Regions from separate parts of the Rhizobium sp. GR12 genome, predicted to be linked through region 1. Evidence: predicted binding sites of a transcription regulator. Region 1 holds the regulator's gene; each other region holds the start of a gene.
The links. Region 1 encodes LexA, which represses DNA repair genes until DNA is damaged. Its sites were predicted from a motif close to TGTTCNNNNTGTGTTCNG; they were not measured.
Positions count from the first base shown of each region.

Region 2: QSK43_RS12665 (helicase-related protein) is a predicted target of LexA. The motif match lies at 2,115-2,132, and genes of this name have one in related genera.
Region 3: QSK43_RS01385 (DNA recombination protein RmuC) is a predicted target of LexA. The motif match lies at 2,492-2,509, and genes of this name have one in related genera.

Region 1 is NZ_JASXTH010000005.1:332,481-336,680, reverse strand. It holds gene eno (phosphopyruvate hydratase) at 1-87, opposite strand, end outside; gene kdsA (3-deoxy-8-phosphooctulonate synthase) at 235-1,080, opposite strand; gene QSK43_RS11370 (VOC family protein) at 1,080-1,949, opposite strand; gene lexA (transcriptional repressor LexA) at 2,160-2,882, shown strand; gene QSK43_RS11360 (glutathione S-transferase family protein) at 3,337-4,014, shown strand; gene QSK43_RS11355 (ComEC/Rec2 family competence protein) at 4,033-4,200, opposite strand, start outside.
Region 2 is NZ_JASXTH010000006.1:232,940-237,139, reverse strand. It holds gene tesB (acyl-CoA thioesterase II) at 1-606, opposite strand, end outside; gene QSK43_RS12670 (ubiquinone biosynthesis hydroxylase) at 582-1,907, shown strand; gene QSK43_RS12665 (helicase-related protein) at 2,361-4,200, shown strand, end outside.
Region 3 is NZ_JASXTH010000001.1:288,588-292,787, reverse strand. It holds gene trmB (tRNA (guanosine(46)-N7)-methyltransferase TrmB) at 1-199, shown strand, start outside; gene QSK43_RS01390 (ribokinase) at 315-1,214, opposite strand; gene QSK43_RS01385 (DNA recombination protein RmuC) at 1,267-2,460, opposite strand; gene def (peptide deformylase) at 2,609-3,121, shown strand; gene fmt (methionyl-tRNA formyltransferase) at 3,169-4,104, shown strand; gene truA (tRNA pseudouridine(38-40) synthase TruA) at 4,104-4,200, shown strand, end outside.

The DNA of each region.
Region 1 (4,200 bases):
GTCTTCGAGATAGACATCGACTTCAACGGTCGGGTTGCCGCGGCTGTCGAGAATTTCGCGCGCGATGATATCGGTAATGGCAGTCATGGTCTCTCCCTTGGGAATGGAACAGATATTTTCCGTCGCCTGTCTTAGACGATGGCGAAGAAATTACAATGACAGCGGACGGTAGAAACGAAGCGCCCGCCATTAAAATCGATTGGAACAAACGGCGCCCGTATGGCCGCCTGCCACTCAGGATTTCGCGATGGCGTCGAAAGCCAGAAGCTTTTCGAGCAGTTTCGGCATGTCCTTCAGGTGAACCATGTTGGGGCCGTCTGACGGCGCATTGTCCGGGTCTTCATGGGTTTCGATGAAGAGACCGGCCACGCCGACTGCCACCGCCGCACGCGCCAAAGTCTCGACGAATTCGCGCTGGCCGCCGGTGGATCCGCCCTGCCCGCCCGGCTGCTGCACCGAATGGGTGGCGTCGAACACGACAGGTGCGCCAAGCGAGGCCATGATCGGCAGGGAACGCATATCCGAGACCAGCGTGTTGTAACCGAAGGACGCACCGCGCTCACACAGCATCACATTCGGATTGCCGCTTTCGTTGAGCTTGGCAAGCACGTTCTTCATGTCCCAGGGAGCCAGAAACTGGCCCTTCTTGACATTGACGACACGGCCCGTTTTGGCGGCGGCGACGAGAAGGTCCGTCTGGCGGCTGAGGAACGCCGGAATCTGCAAGACATCCACGACTTCGGAGACGATCGCACATTGCTCCTCGGTGTGAATGTCGGTCAGGACCGGAAAACCGAACTCCTTCTTGAGATCGGCGAAAACCTGCATCGCATTCTCAAGGCCGATGCCGCGCTTGCCGGAAAGCGAGGTGCGGTTGGCCTTGTCGAAGGAGGACTTGTAGACGAGGCCTATCCCAAGGCTGTCGCAAAGCTCCTTCAGGACGCCAGCGATCATGAAGGCATGCTCGCGGCTTTCCATCTGGCAGGGACCGGCGATCAGCGAAAAACGCTCGGTATTGGAAAAGGAAACCTTGGCCGTGCCGTCTCCGGCAGTGACTTTGAGATTGTTCGTAACGCTCATCATTTTTCCTCGAAGGAGAATGTGACGCCCTGACCGGGCGCGGCAGGCACCACAAGACGGGCGTCCGCTTTTCCGTAGGACACGCCATTAGCAGCAAGCACCGCCTCTGTCACGGCAAGATCGTGCGACGAAAAGACGACGCCAGCACCGCGCAATCCCTCAGAGCCATCCTTCAACTCCGGCTCGAAATCCTCCTTTTCGGTCAGTCTGATCCGTGCATTGCCGGTTTCCGATACGATGTCTCCATCCGCAGACACCCTGCCCTCACAGCCGAACACCGTTTCGATCAGGTGCATCGGGCCGGGTTTTTGACCGGACGACAGGACGATCTCGGACAAACCGTAAACCCCGTTGGCATGGCGCTCGAGCATCGAGCGGTCGCCCGGAAGGGCCTTCAGGCGCTGGCAGCTGAACAAAAAGAAATCCGAAGCGGCATCCTGCCCTGCAAAGGCCAGCCGGAAGGCAGCTTCGCCTTGCGAACCGTCAGGCATTTGGACTGGCCGCGAAAATTCGAAGACCTCACCTGCCGATACGCCGGCCGCCACAAACCTGTCATGATCGGCAAGGGCATTGTCCGTGCGGGCGACGAGGGCCGAAAAACCTTCCCTACCATCCCGTTGCCGGAAAGCACGATCCCTACCGGTGAACACATCTCCGTTGTCTGCCGAGGCATTATATTTAGCCGGGTCAGCAATGGCGAGTGGCTCCAAGTAGGTGCCATCGGTGAAAAAAACACAGCTATTCCGGGTCCCGAAGGGATGCAGAGCCTCTGGCGCTACCGTAAATCCAAGGCTTAAGAGACGCTTTGCGGCAACGCCGATGACCTCCACGGGCAGAACGAGATGATCGACGCGATAGGGTTTCATCATGACTGGTTTCCTGCTGGCGTTGCGGCAAGGCCATGCCGAAACGGTTCGATGCGAAGAAAAGCACGAATGCGGTCGATGAAGCAAATCATCAGGACAACAGATAGCAGCTTCACGAAATTTTAGGGGATTGCAGAACACATATGGAACATATAGTGTTCGTTCTGTATTTGTTTCGCAACTTCCACGACGATTCCAAAGGGTGTTTTCCTCATGCTCACGCGCAAACAGCAGGAATTGCTTCTCTTCATTCATGAACGAATGAAAGAGTCCGGCGTGCCGCCCTCCTTCGATGAAATGAAGGACGCACTCGATCTTGCTTCGAAATCCGGCATCCACCGGCTGATTACCGCCCTCGAAGAGCGCGGTTTCATTCGTCGGCTACCGAATAGGGCGCGAGCGCTGGAAGTCATCAAGCTGCCCGAGGCTTATACGCCGGGTGCAAGGCCGCAGCGCGGCTTTTCGCCGAGCGTCATCGAAGGCAGCCTCGGCAAACCCAAGGCGCCGGAACCGGCCCCTGCCACCAGGGCGCCGGCCAACGATCTCGTCGGGGCCGTCAGCGTGCCCGTGATGGGACGTATCGCCGCCGGCGTGCCGATTTCCGCCATCCAGAACAACACCCACGATGTGGCCGTACCTGTAGACATGCTGGGCACGGGTGAACATTACGCGCTTGAGGTCAAGGGCGATTCGATGATCGAGGCCGGCATTTTCGACGGCGATACCGTCATAATCCGCAATGGCAACACCGCCAATCCGGGTGACATCGTTGTGGCTCTGGTGGATGACGAGGAAGCGACGCTGAAGCGTTTCCGCCGCAAGGGAGCCTCCATTGCGCTGGAGGCGGCAAACCCCGCTTATGAGACCCGTATTTTTGGACCGGACCGGGTGAAAATCCAGGGCAAACTGGTCGGGCTCATCCGCCGTTACCATTGATCCGATGAAACCGGACGCGCTCCGGTTTTCAACAGGCGTCATCTAGAGGGTGGCGTCTGTCTGAAAGGGTGAGTTGTTCTAGAGCACGGGCGTGATCCAGAGATAAACGAGTTGTTGTCCAACACCCACTGTATCGGCGCCTGACGCCTTTTGGAAATTGGTTCCACCCTTGATACCGATGCTTCTGTTTTACTGTGGGGCAGCGGCGTATATGCCGTCGGCTGCAATCGTTGCGGGGGAACCTCCGCAAGACCCCGGACAAAATGTGAATTTACGTCATCGCACCGCGTGGTGATATTTCGTCGTCTCCGAGTGGTGATATTAGCGAGGCGCTGCCACACGTGCCCTCACCTTACGATCCATCAATGCAGCTTATGGGAGCCATGGATTATTTTCGATATTCCATGGACTGCCGGCAGGTATAGAAATGCGCCTCATATCCGGGAGATACGCCATGTACGATCTTTATATTGCCAACAAGAACTATTCCTCGTGGTCGCTGCGGCCGTGGGTGTTGATGCGCACGCTCGGTATCGCCTTCGATGAAAAGCTCGTTCCATTCGGCGAAGGCGTCGCCTTCACCACGTTTTCGCCAACCGGCAAGGTGCCCTGCCTGGTCGATGAGGGTGTGACCGTTTGGGAATCGCTTTCGATCGCCGAATATCTTGCCGAAAGACATCAGGGCGTCTGGGCAAGCGACAAACAGGCAAGGGCATGGTCGCGTTCGGCGGCCAGCGAAATGCATGCGGGCTTTTTCTCGCTGCGCAATCTCTATCCCATGTCGGTCGGCATAAGGATAAAGCCGAAGGGTGCCGATGCAGGGCTTGCGGCCGATATAAAGCGCATCGATGTGCTGTGGAGCGAAGGTCTTTCAAAATTCGGCGGGCCGTATCTTGCCGGTCAGAAATTCACCGCGGTCGACGCCTTCTTCTGCCCGGTCGCATTCCGTTTCCAGAGCTATGGCGCGGATCTTTCGCCTGCGGCGAAAACCTATTGCGACCGGCTGCTCGCCCTGCCCGCCATGCAGGAATGGTACGAGGCGGGTTTGAAGGAGATTTGGCGCGATGTGTCACATGAACAGGAAATCGGTGCGACCGGCGAAGTGACCGCCGATCTGCGCGTCAAGGTTTGATTGTCCGCGCTGGCGGGGTCATTGCGACGCCGCCAGCAGCCGGATGACGGGTTGCGGCAGATCGCGGTCGAAACGGCCACTTTTCCAGTCGTAATAACGATGTCGGCTCCAGGGCCGGTCCGTTCCGGCGATTGCGGCGCGCAGCCGACCAACCACTTCTGCCTGCGCCTTGTCCGCGAAGTCTAT
Region 2 (4,200 bases), on a different contig from region 1:
CGACTGGAAATGTGGATCGTCCGGCACATCGCCAACGGCGCGAACCCAGATATCCTGTTGCGGTTCCAGCTTTTCTTTCGAAATATAATGGGTCAGCGAAACCGGCCTTATCTCGATCGGGCGCTTGTTGCTCCAGTATTTGCGGATCGAAGCCGGTGCTTTGGCAAGGAATGCCGCCTGCATCTGCTCTTCGCTCATCAGTTTTTCGGGCGGCGTCACATCCGGCATTCTGATCTGATGGTCGAAGCCGTCCTCGGCGATCTGAAACGATGCCGACATGGAAAAAATCGCCTTGCCATGCTGGACGGCGACCACGCGTCGGGTGCAGAAGCTGGCGCCGTCACGAATACGCTCCACCTGGTAGAGAATGGGTACCAGCGGATCGCCAGGGCGCATGAAATAGGAATGCAGTGAATGCACGAAGCGGTCGTCATCCACGGTTCTTTGCGCCGCGATCAGCGCTTGCGCAATGACCTGGCCGCCGAAAACGCGCTGCCAGCCGATCTGCGGGCTTTCGCCCCGGAACAGGTTCTCCTCCAGCTTCTCGAGATCGAGCGTGGAGATCAGATTGGCCATGGGATCTGACGTTTGCGAGGGATGCGACATTTTTTCGGCCTGCTCCGGCTGTAGGAAGACGTCACATGGTCTATAGTGCGCCAATGATGCGTGCACAAGATTTGAGGAGAAGCGTGATGCTGGACGTGGTGGTGGCAGGCGGCGGATATGTCGGTCTTTCCGTTGCTGTCGCAATTAAGCAGGCAGCCGGACATCTTAATGTGCAGGTGATCGAGGCCGCTCCCGAGGATGTCTGGAGGAAGGACGTCCGCGCTTCAGCCATTATCGCGGCGGCCACGCGCATGCTTGAGGTCTTCGGAATATGGAACGAGATCGAGCCGGAGGCCCAGCCGATCAACAGGATGGTCGTTACCGATTCGAAGACCGCCGATCCGGTTCGCCCCGTGTTTCTGACGTTCGATGGTGCGGTGGAAGAGGGCAGACCCTTCGCTCACATGGTTCCGAATGTCGCCATGGTGGGCGCCTTACGGGGCCTCTGCGAGCGTCTCGGTGTCGAAATCCGCCACGGTCTCAGTGTTTCCGGCTTTACCGCAGGGCCGCAATCGACCGCCATTAGCCTTTCTGACGGCTCGTCGTTCGAAGCGCGATTGCTCATCGCCTGCGACGGGGTTCGCTCGGCGCTCAGGGACATGGCGGGCATAAAGACCGTGCGTTGGGACTACGATCAATCCGGTATCGTCACCACCGTCGAACATGAGCGTCCGCATGAGGGCTGCGCGGAGGAGCATTTCCTGCCGTCGGGGCCTTTCGCCGTTCTGCCTCTGAAGGGAAACCGGTCCTCGCTCGTCTGGACCGAGCGCACGGCCGATGCCGACAGGCTGGTTGCCGCCGACGATCTGGTGTTCGAGGAGGAGCTTGAGCGCAGGTTTGGCCACAAGCTCGGCCCTGTCCGTCCTGTCGGCCCCCGCCGCGCCTTTCCGCTGGGATTGACGTTGGCGCGTTCCTTCGTCGCGCCGCGTTTTGCGCTTGCCGGTGATGCCGCGCATGGAATTCACCCGATCTCCGGGCAGGGCCTCAATCTCGGCTTCAAGGACGTTGCGGCTCTGGCTGAAACCGTGGTCGAGGCCGACCGCCTCGGCCTCGATATCGGCTCCCTCAACGTTCTGGAGCGTTACCAGTCCTGGCGGCGTTTCGACACGTTGCGGATGGGCGTGACGACTGACGTGCTGAACCGGCTTTTCTCCAACGATGTGGGTCCCATTCGCATCATGCGGGATTTCGGTCTGGGTGTGGTCGATCGTTTGCCGGCGCTGAAATCCTATTTCATCGGTCAGGCTGCCGGTACGACAGACGCGGGCGCGCCGCGCTTGCTTGCCGGCGAGGCGCTCTGATCCCGCCATTCATGCGCCGGCCCGGCTTTTCCGCGATTGCCGCTTGACAGCCGATTCCGGCATTTTTGCCGGAAGGCGGTGCCGCAGGGATGAATCCGGCCAAGGACTTACCCGGATTCACAATCTGGTATGGGGCGTGTATTCGCCAACCAGATGTTGCGGAGAACAAAAGCTGAATCCCTCGGAGTCAGCGATTCGTATTCGATTCGTTCGCAGACTGTTCCGCAACCGAATCGATTCTAGGTTTCGCCGGATTCTTTTTATTCTATCAACCAGCTGAATTTTAAGGAAAAATTTGCCCAGGGAGACGCCCTGCACCAGTTTGCCGGCGTGGCCTATTGCCTTTGTCGGCGGGCATTGCCATGTGTGGTGCGTGCGGCCCTATCAGCAATGGTGGGCGGCACGGCAAGCAGATGAAGTCGATTCGCGGATAGTACGTTGAATTTTCGCCCCATGATCCTGAGCGGCCGCGGTGTTACGGCCGTTCTCGGCCCCACCAATACCGGTAAGACCCATTACGCGATCGAGCGGATGGTGGCGCATGGCAACGGTGTCATCGGCCTTCCATTGCGTCTTCTGGCGCGGGAGGTCTATACCCGTCTTGTCGAAAAGGTGGGTGCGCCGAATGTGGCGCTGATTACCGGCGAAGAAAAAATCTCACCTCCCAAAGCCAAATATTCCGTCTGCACGGTGGAGGCCATGCCACGCGAGACGACGGCCGCATTCGTCGCGATCGATGAGGTGCAGCTGGCTGGCGATCTGGAACGCGGACATATCTTCACCGACCGAGTACTGCACCTGCGCGGGCGGGAGGAAACGTTGCTTCTGGGCGCCGGTACGATGCGCCCGATCCTCGAAAAGCTGCTGCCGGGAATTACCGTGGTCGAGCGGCCGCGCCTGTCACAGCTTTTTTATGCGGGTCAGAAGAAGATAACCCGTCTGCCGCAACGCACGGCGATTGTCGCCTTTTCAGCGGAAGAGGTCTATGCCATTGCCGAGCTGGTGCGTCGCCAGCGCGGCGGTGCGGCCGTGGTGATGGGCGCGCTTTCGCCGCGCACGCGCAATGCCCAGGTCGAGCTCTATCAATCGGGTGACGTCGAATATCTCGTGGCGACGGACGCCATTGGTATGGGCCTCAACCTCGATGTCGATCATGTCGCCTTTGCGCAGGACCGAAAGTTCGACGGTTACCAGTTCCGCAATCTCAATCCGGGCGAGATCGGCCAGATCGCCGGCCGCGCCGGTCGCCATCTTCGCGACGGCACCTTTGGTGTGACGGGGCGCGTCGATCCATTCGATGATGAAATGGTGGAGCGCGTCGAAACCCATCAGTTCGATTCGGTGAAGGTGCTGCAATGGCGGACGAAAAATTTCGATTTTTCCTCCATCGCCAATCTGCGCCTGAGCCTCGATGCCGCCCCGGCGATCCAGGGACTTTCGCGGGCCCTGCCGGCGATAGACCAGCAGGCGCTCGAATATCTGTCGCGTTACCCTGAGATCATCGACGTGACGACGACGGATGCGCGGGTGGAAAAACTCTGGGAGGCGTGCGCGCTTCCGGATTATCGCCGTATTGCGCCCGCTCAACATGCGGACCTTATCTCAACGCTCTATTTCGATCTGGTAAAACGTGGCACGGTGAACGAAGATTTCATGGGCGAACAGGTGCGCCGCGCCGATCGTACCGATGGAGAGATCGATACCTTGTCTGCAAGGATTGCGCAGATCAGAACATGGACTTATGTATCGAACCGCCCAGGATGGCTTGCCGATCCGACACACTGGCAAGAAAAGACGCGGGAAATCGAAGATCGATTGTCCGATGCTCTACATGAAAGGTTGACGAAACGCTTTGTTGATCGCAGGACATCTGTGCTCATGAGGCGCCTGAGAGAGAATGCGATGCTTGAAGCTGAAATCAGTGTAAATGGTGATGTCTTTGTAGAAGGACATCACGTCGGCCAGTTGGCCGGGTTCCGGTTCACACCGGTGCCGGGAATGGAAGGGCCGGATCAGAAGGCCGTGCAGGCTGCGGCGCAAAAGGCGCTCGCGCTCGAATACGAGGCGCGTGCCGCGCGTCTGCACGCCAGTGGAAACGGCGATCTCGCTTTGAGCTCCGATGGTCTGGTTCGCTGGTTGGGCGAGCCGGTGGCCCGCCTTTCGGCAGGCGATAACATCATGAAGCCGCGCGTGATCCTCGTCGCCGACGAGCAGTTGAGCGGCAATGCCCGTGATCACGCGCTGGCGCGCGTCGAACGTTTCGTCAATCATCAGATTGCGACCGTGCTGAAGC
Region 3 (4,200 bases), on a different contig from region 1:
GTTCTGCTTCGCCTCCGATATCGATACCTACGTCAACTGGACGCTGCAACATTGCGCTCGCCATGGTGGTTTCGAATGGACGGCGGCAAGCGCTGAGGACTGGCGCACGCCCTATGCCAACTGGCCGGGCACGCGTTATGAGAACAAGGCGAAAAGAGAAGGCCGCAGCTCGGCCTATCTCACCTTCATCCGTACCTAGAGCACGTCCGGTTTAAACGGAATCGTTGGACGTGCTCTAGTTCTTTATTTTCAAGCATTTTCCGGACGTAGAACCGCTACGCACTTTTACTGGAAATGCTCTAATCAACCGGCTGTCAGATATTCGCGTCCACTTCCGCCGCAACCGGAATGGAAGGCTGGGCGCCGGCGCGGGTGCAGGCGAGCGAGCCTGCGACAGCGGCGCGCTTCAGCGCCTTTTCGAAATCCATCCCCTGGTCGAGGCTGGCGGCAAGATAACCGCAGAACGTATCGCCCGCGCCGACCGTGTCGACCGGCTCGATCTTGAGACCGGAGGCCTTGTAAACCTTGCCGTTGCGAATGGCGATCACGCCGTCCGCACCAAGCGTCACGATCAATGTCTGGCCGGTCTTATCGTGCAGGGCCTTGATTTCGCTTTCCCGTTCGGAAGCTGAAAGGCCGTTTTTGCCGATCAGCAGTTCGAACTCGGTTTCATTGGCGATGACGATATCGGCAAGGCCGGCGAGGCGTGGGCCATCGGCTGTCAGCGGCGCGGTGTTGATGATGGTGGTGATGCGTTTTGCCTTCGCGGCGGTCAGCGCTGCTTCGATAGCGGATGCCGGCACCTCGAACTGAAGCATCAGAATATCGCTCGCCGACATCTCCGCCACGACCTTTGCGGCGTCAGATGCGGAAACCTCGCCATTGGCGGCGGGAATGACTGAGATCATGTTCTCCCCGCCTTCACCGATCAGGATCACGGCCGTCCCCGTGGGGCCGGGTGCGGTCTTGACGAGCGACAGGTCGGTGCCGGCATCGCGCAGCAATGTCAGAGCCGGTGCGGCAAAGGTGTCGTCGCCCGTAGCGCCCGCCATTTTGACCGTGGCGCCCGCGCGCCGTGCGGCAAGCGCCTGATTGGCTCCCTTTCCGCCAGCCGCCGTGGAAAAGGTCTCCCCCGTCACGGTTTCACCGGGTTTGGGCAGACGTTTGGCGGTGGCGACGAGATCCATGTTGATGGAGCCGAAAACAGTAATCATGGGGGCATGTCCGTATGGGATTTAAGCGAGGCGGCGACTTTGCCCGAGGGGATCACTCGTCGTCAACCACTCGCAGTTTCGCCGTTCCCGCCCTGTTCTCCGCAAAGCGCCGCGCCTGTTCGATTTCCCCGTGAGAGGTTTCTTTTTCAGAGGGCGAAAAATCGAGACCTTCGATCTTCTGGCCGCGCGCCAGCACCTTGTCGGAGGAGATCAGCATCATGTCGACGTCTTTCTGCGCCAGCCCGAAATGGGCTTGCAGCTTGCGCGTCCGGTCGTCCAGCCGCCGCACATCATCCATGAGAAGCGCGACTTCACCCTGAATGAGATGCGCCTGCTCGCGCATGCGCTGATCCTTCAATACCGACTGGATGACCTGCACCGACAGCATCAGCAGCGATGGCGAAACGATGACGACGCGCGCGCGGTGGGCGCGCTGCACCAGATATTCGAAATGCTGGTGAATATCGGCGAAGATCGATTCGGAAGGTACGAAGATGAAGGCCGTATCCTGCGTTTCACCGCGTATCAGATATTTTTCCGCCACATCGCGAATATGCACTTCCATATCCCGGCGGAACTGCTGGGTAGCGGCCCGTTTGCCCTCGGGCGTTTCATCAGCTTTCAGCGCATTCCAGGCCTCCAGCGGAAACTTGGCGTCGATGACGAGGGATGGCGCATTGTTCGGCATCCTGATGATGCAGTCGGGCCGGTAGCCGTTCGAAAGCGTCGGTTGAAGCTGAAAGGCGCCGGGGGGAAGGGCATCGGCGATCAGGGCTTCCATGCGCGCCTGTCCAAAAGCCCCGCGTGTCTGCTTGTTGGAGAGGATCGCCTGAAGACCGACCACATCCTTCGCCAGATCCTGAATATTGCCCTGCGCGGCATCGATAACCGCAAGCCGCTCCTGCAAGCGGCTCAGGTTTTCGTGCGTTGAGCGGGTCTGCTCTGTCAGCGTTTCGCCCAGTCGCTGCGACATGCCGTCAAGGCGCTGGTTGATCGTCTGGCCCATCTCGGTCTGGCGTGTGCCGAGCGTCTCCGCCATTGCCGCGATCCGGCCGTGCAATTCGGACTGGGTTTTCAGCAGGTCGGAAATTTCACCATCGGCTTCCGGTTTTTTCTCACGACTTTTCGCGACCACCCACAAAGCGGAGAGGCCGAAAACCAGAGCCGCGAGGAGCGCGCCGAAGCTGATGTCGACGGAGCCGGCACGCAAGGCGGGATCGAGGAGAAAGGAGAAATCGATGCTCATGACCAAATCTAGCAGATTTCCAGTGATTCGTAAGATCAAAACAAGAACATTCATGCGGCAGAAATGAGTCGGGCGAAACAGGCCAAAGGGCCCTTTTCACCCGCGTATTTTTTATTTCCTCCGCGCAAGAGATACGTTATGGGAAGCCATGACTATCAAACCGCTTATCATTTTGCCCGATCCCGTGTTGCGCCAGCAATCAAGGCCCATCGAACAGGTGGATGCCGAAGTGTTGCGCCTTGCGGACGATATGCTCGAAACCATGTATGATGCGCCGGGTATCGGCCTTGCCGCCATTCAGGTTGGCGTGCCGCGCCGCATGCTGGTGATCGACGTTTCGCGCGACGACGAGGAGAAAAAGCCGGTCGTCTTCATCAATCCGGAAATCCTCAAAGTGTCCGACGATGTCTCGGCCTATGAGGAAGGATGCCTGTCCATTCCCGATTATTATGCCGAGGTCGAGCGCCCTGCGTCTCTGACGATGAGATATGTCGACCGTGACGGCAAGCAGCAGACCATCGATGCGGACGGCCTTCTCGCAACCTGTCTGCAGCACGAGATCGATCACCTGAACGGCATTCTGTTCATCGATCATATTTCGCGGCTGAAGCGTGAGATGGTCATCAAGAAATTCACCAAGGCAGCCCGCGCAAAGATCTGATCCGTCTTAAACCGGAGGCGGAACGGCGTAGGAAACAGGGGGCGATTATGGCTCTTCGCATCATTTTCATGGGCACGCCGGCGTTTTCCGTTCCCACGTTGCGCGCATTGGTGGAGGCGGGTCACGAGGTCGTTGCCGTTTATACGCAGCCACCGCGTCCCGGCGGCCGCCGCGGTCTCGACCTTCAGAAATCTCCGGTGCACCAGGCGGCCGAACTGCTGGGCCTGCCCGTGCTGACGCCGGTGAATTTCAAGGCTGAGGAAGACCGGCAGCAATTTAAGGAATTCAACGCCGATGTTGCTGTTGTCGTTGCCTATGGGCTGCTTTTGCCCGAGGCGATCCTCTCCGGCACGCGGCTTGGTTGTTATAACGGCCACGCCTCGCTGCTGCCGCGCTGGCGCGGTGCGGCGCCCATCCAGCGGGCGATCATGGCCGGCGATGCCGAGACCGGCATGATGGTCATGAAAATGGAAAAGGGGCTGGACACCGGCCCCGTCGCGCTGACCGCAAAGGTCACGATAGATCAGAACACCACGGCAGGTGAATTGCACGATAGCTTGATGCTGGCCGGCGCACGGCTGATGAAACAGGCGATGGACAAGCTGGAAGATGATGATCTGCCTCTCGTCGCACAGGCGGAAGACGGCGTTCTCTATGCTTCCAAGATCGACAAGGGCGAGACCCGCATCGAATTTTCCCGGCCCGCACAGGATGTGCATAACCATATTCGCGGCCTGTCGCCCTTCCCCGGCGCGTGGCTGGAAATGGAAATCGGCGGCAGGGCGGAACGTGTGAAGGTGCTGGCCTCCGAACTGGCAAGCGGCATGGGAGAAGCGGGCGCTGCGCTCGATGACACCCTCACCATCGCCTGCGGCAGCGGTGCCGTGCGGCTCACCCGCTTGCAGAAGGCGGGCGGCAAGCCGATGTCGGCTGTCGATTTCGTTCGCGGCACGCCGGTTCCCGCCTCGACGAGGCTTGGCTGATGCCGCGTTTCCGCATGACCGTCGAATATGATGGCTCGCCTTATTTCGGCTGGCAGAGACAGAACAACGGCCCTTCGGTTCAGGGTGCGCTTGAAG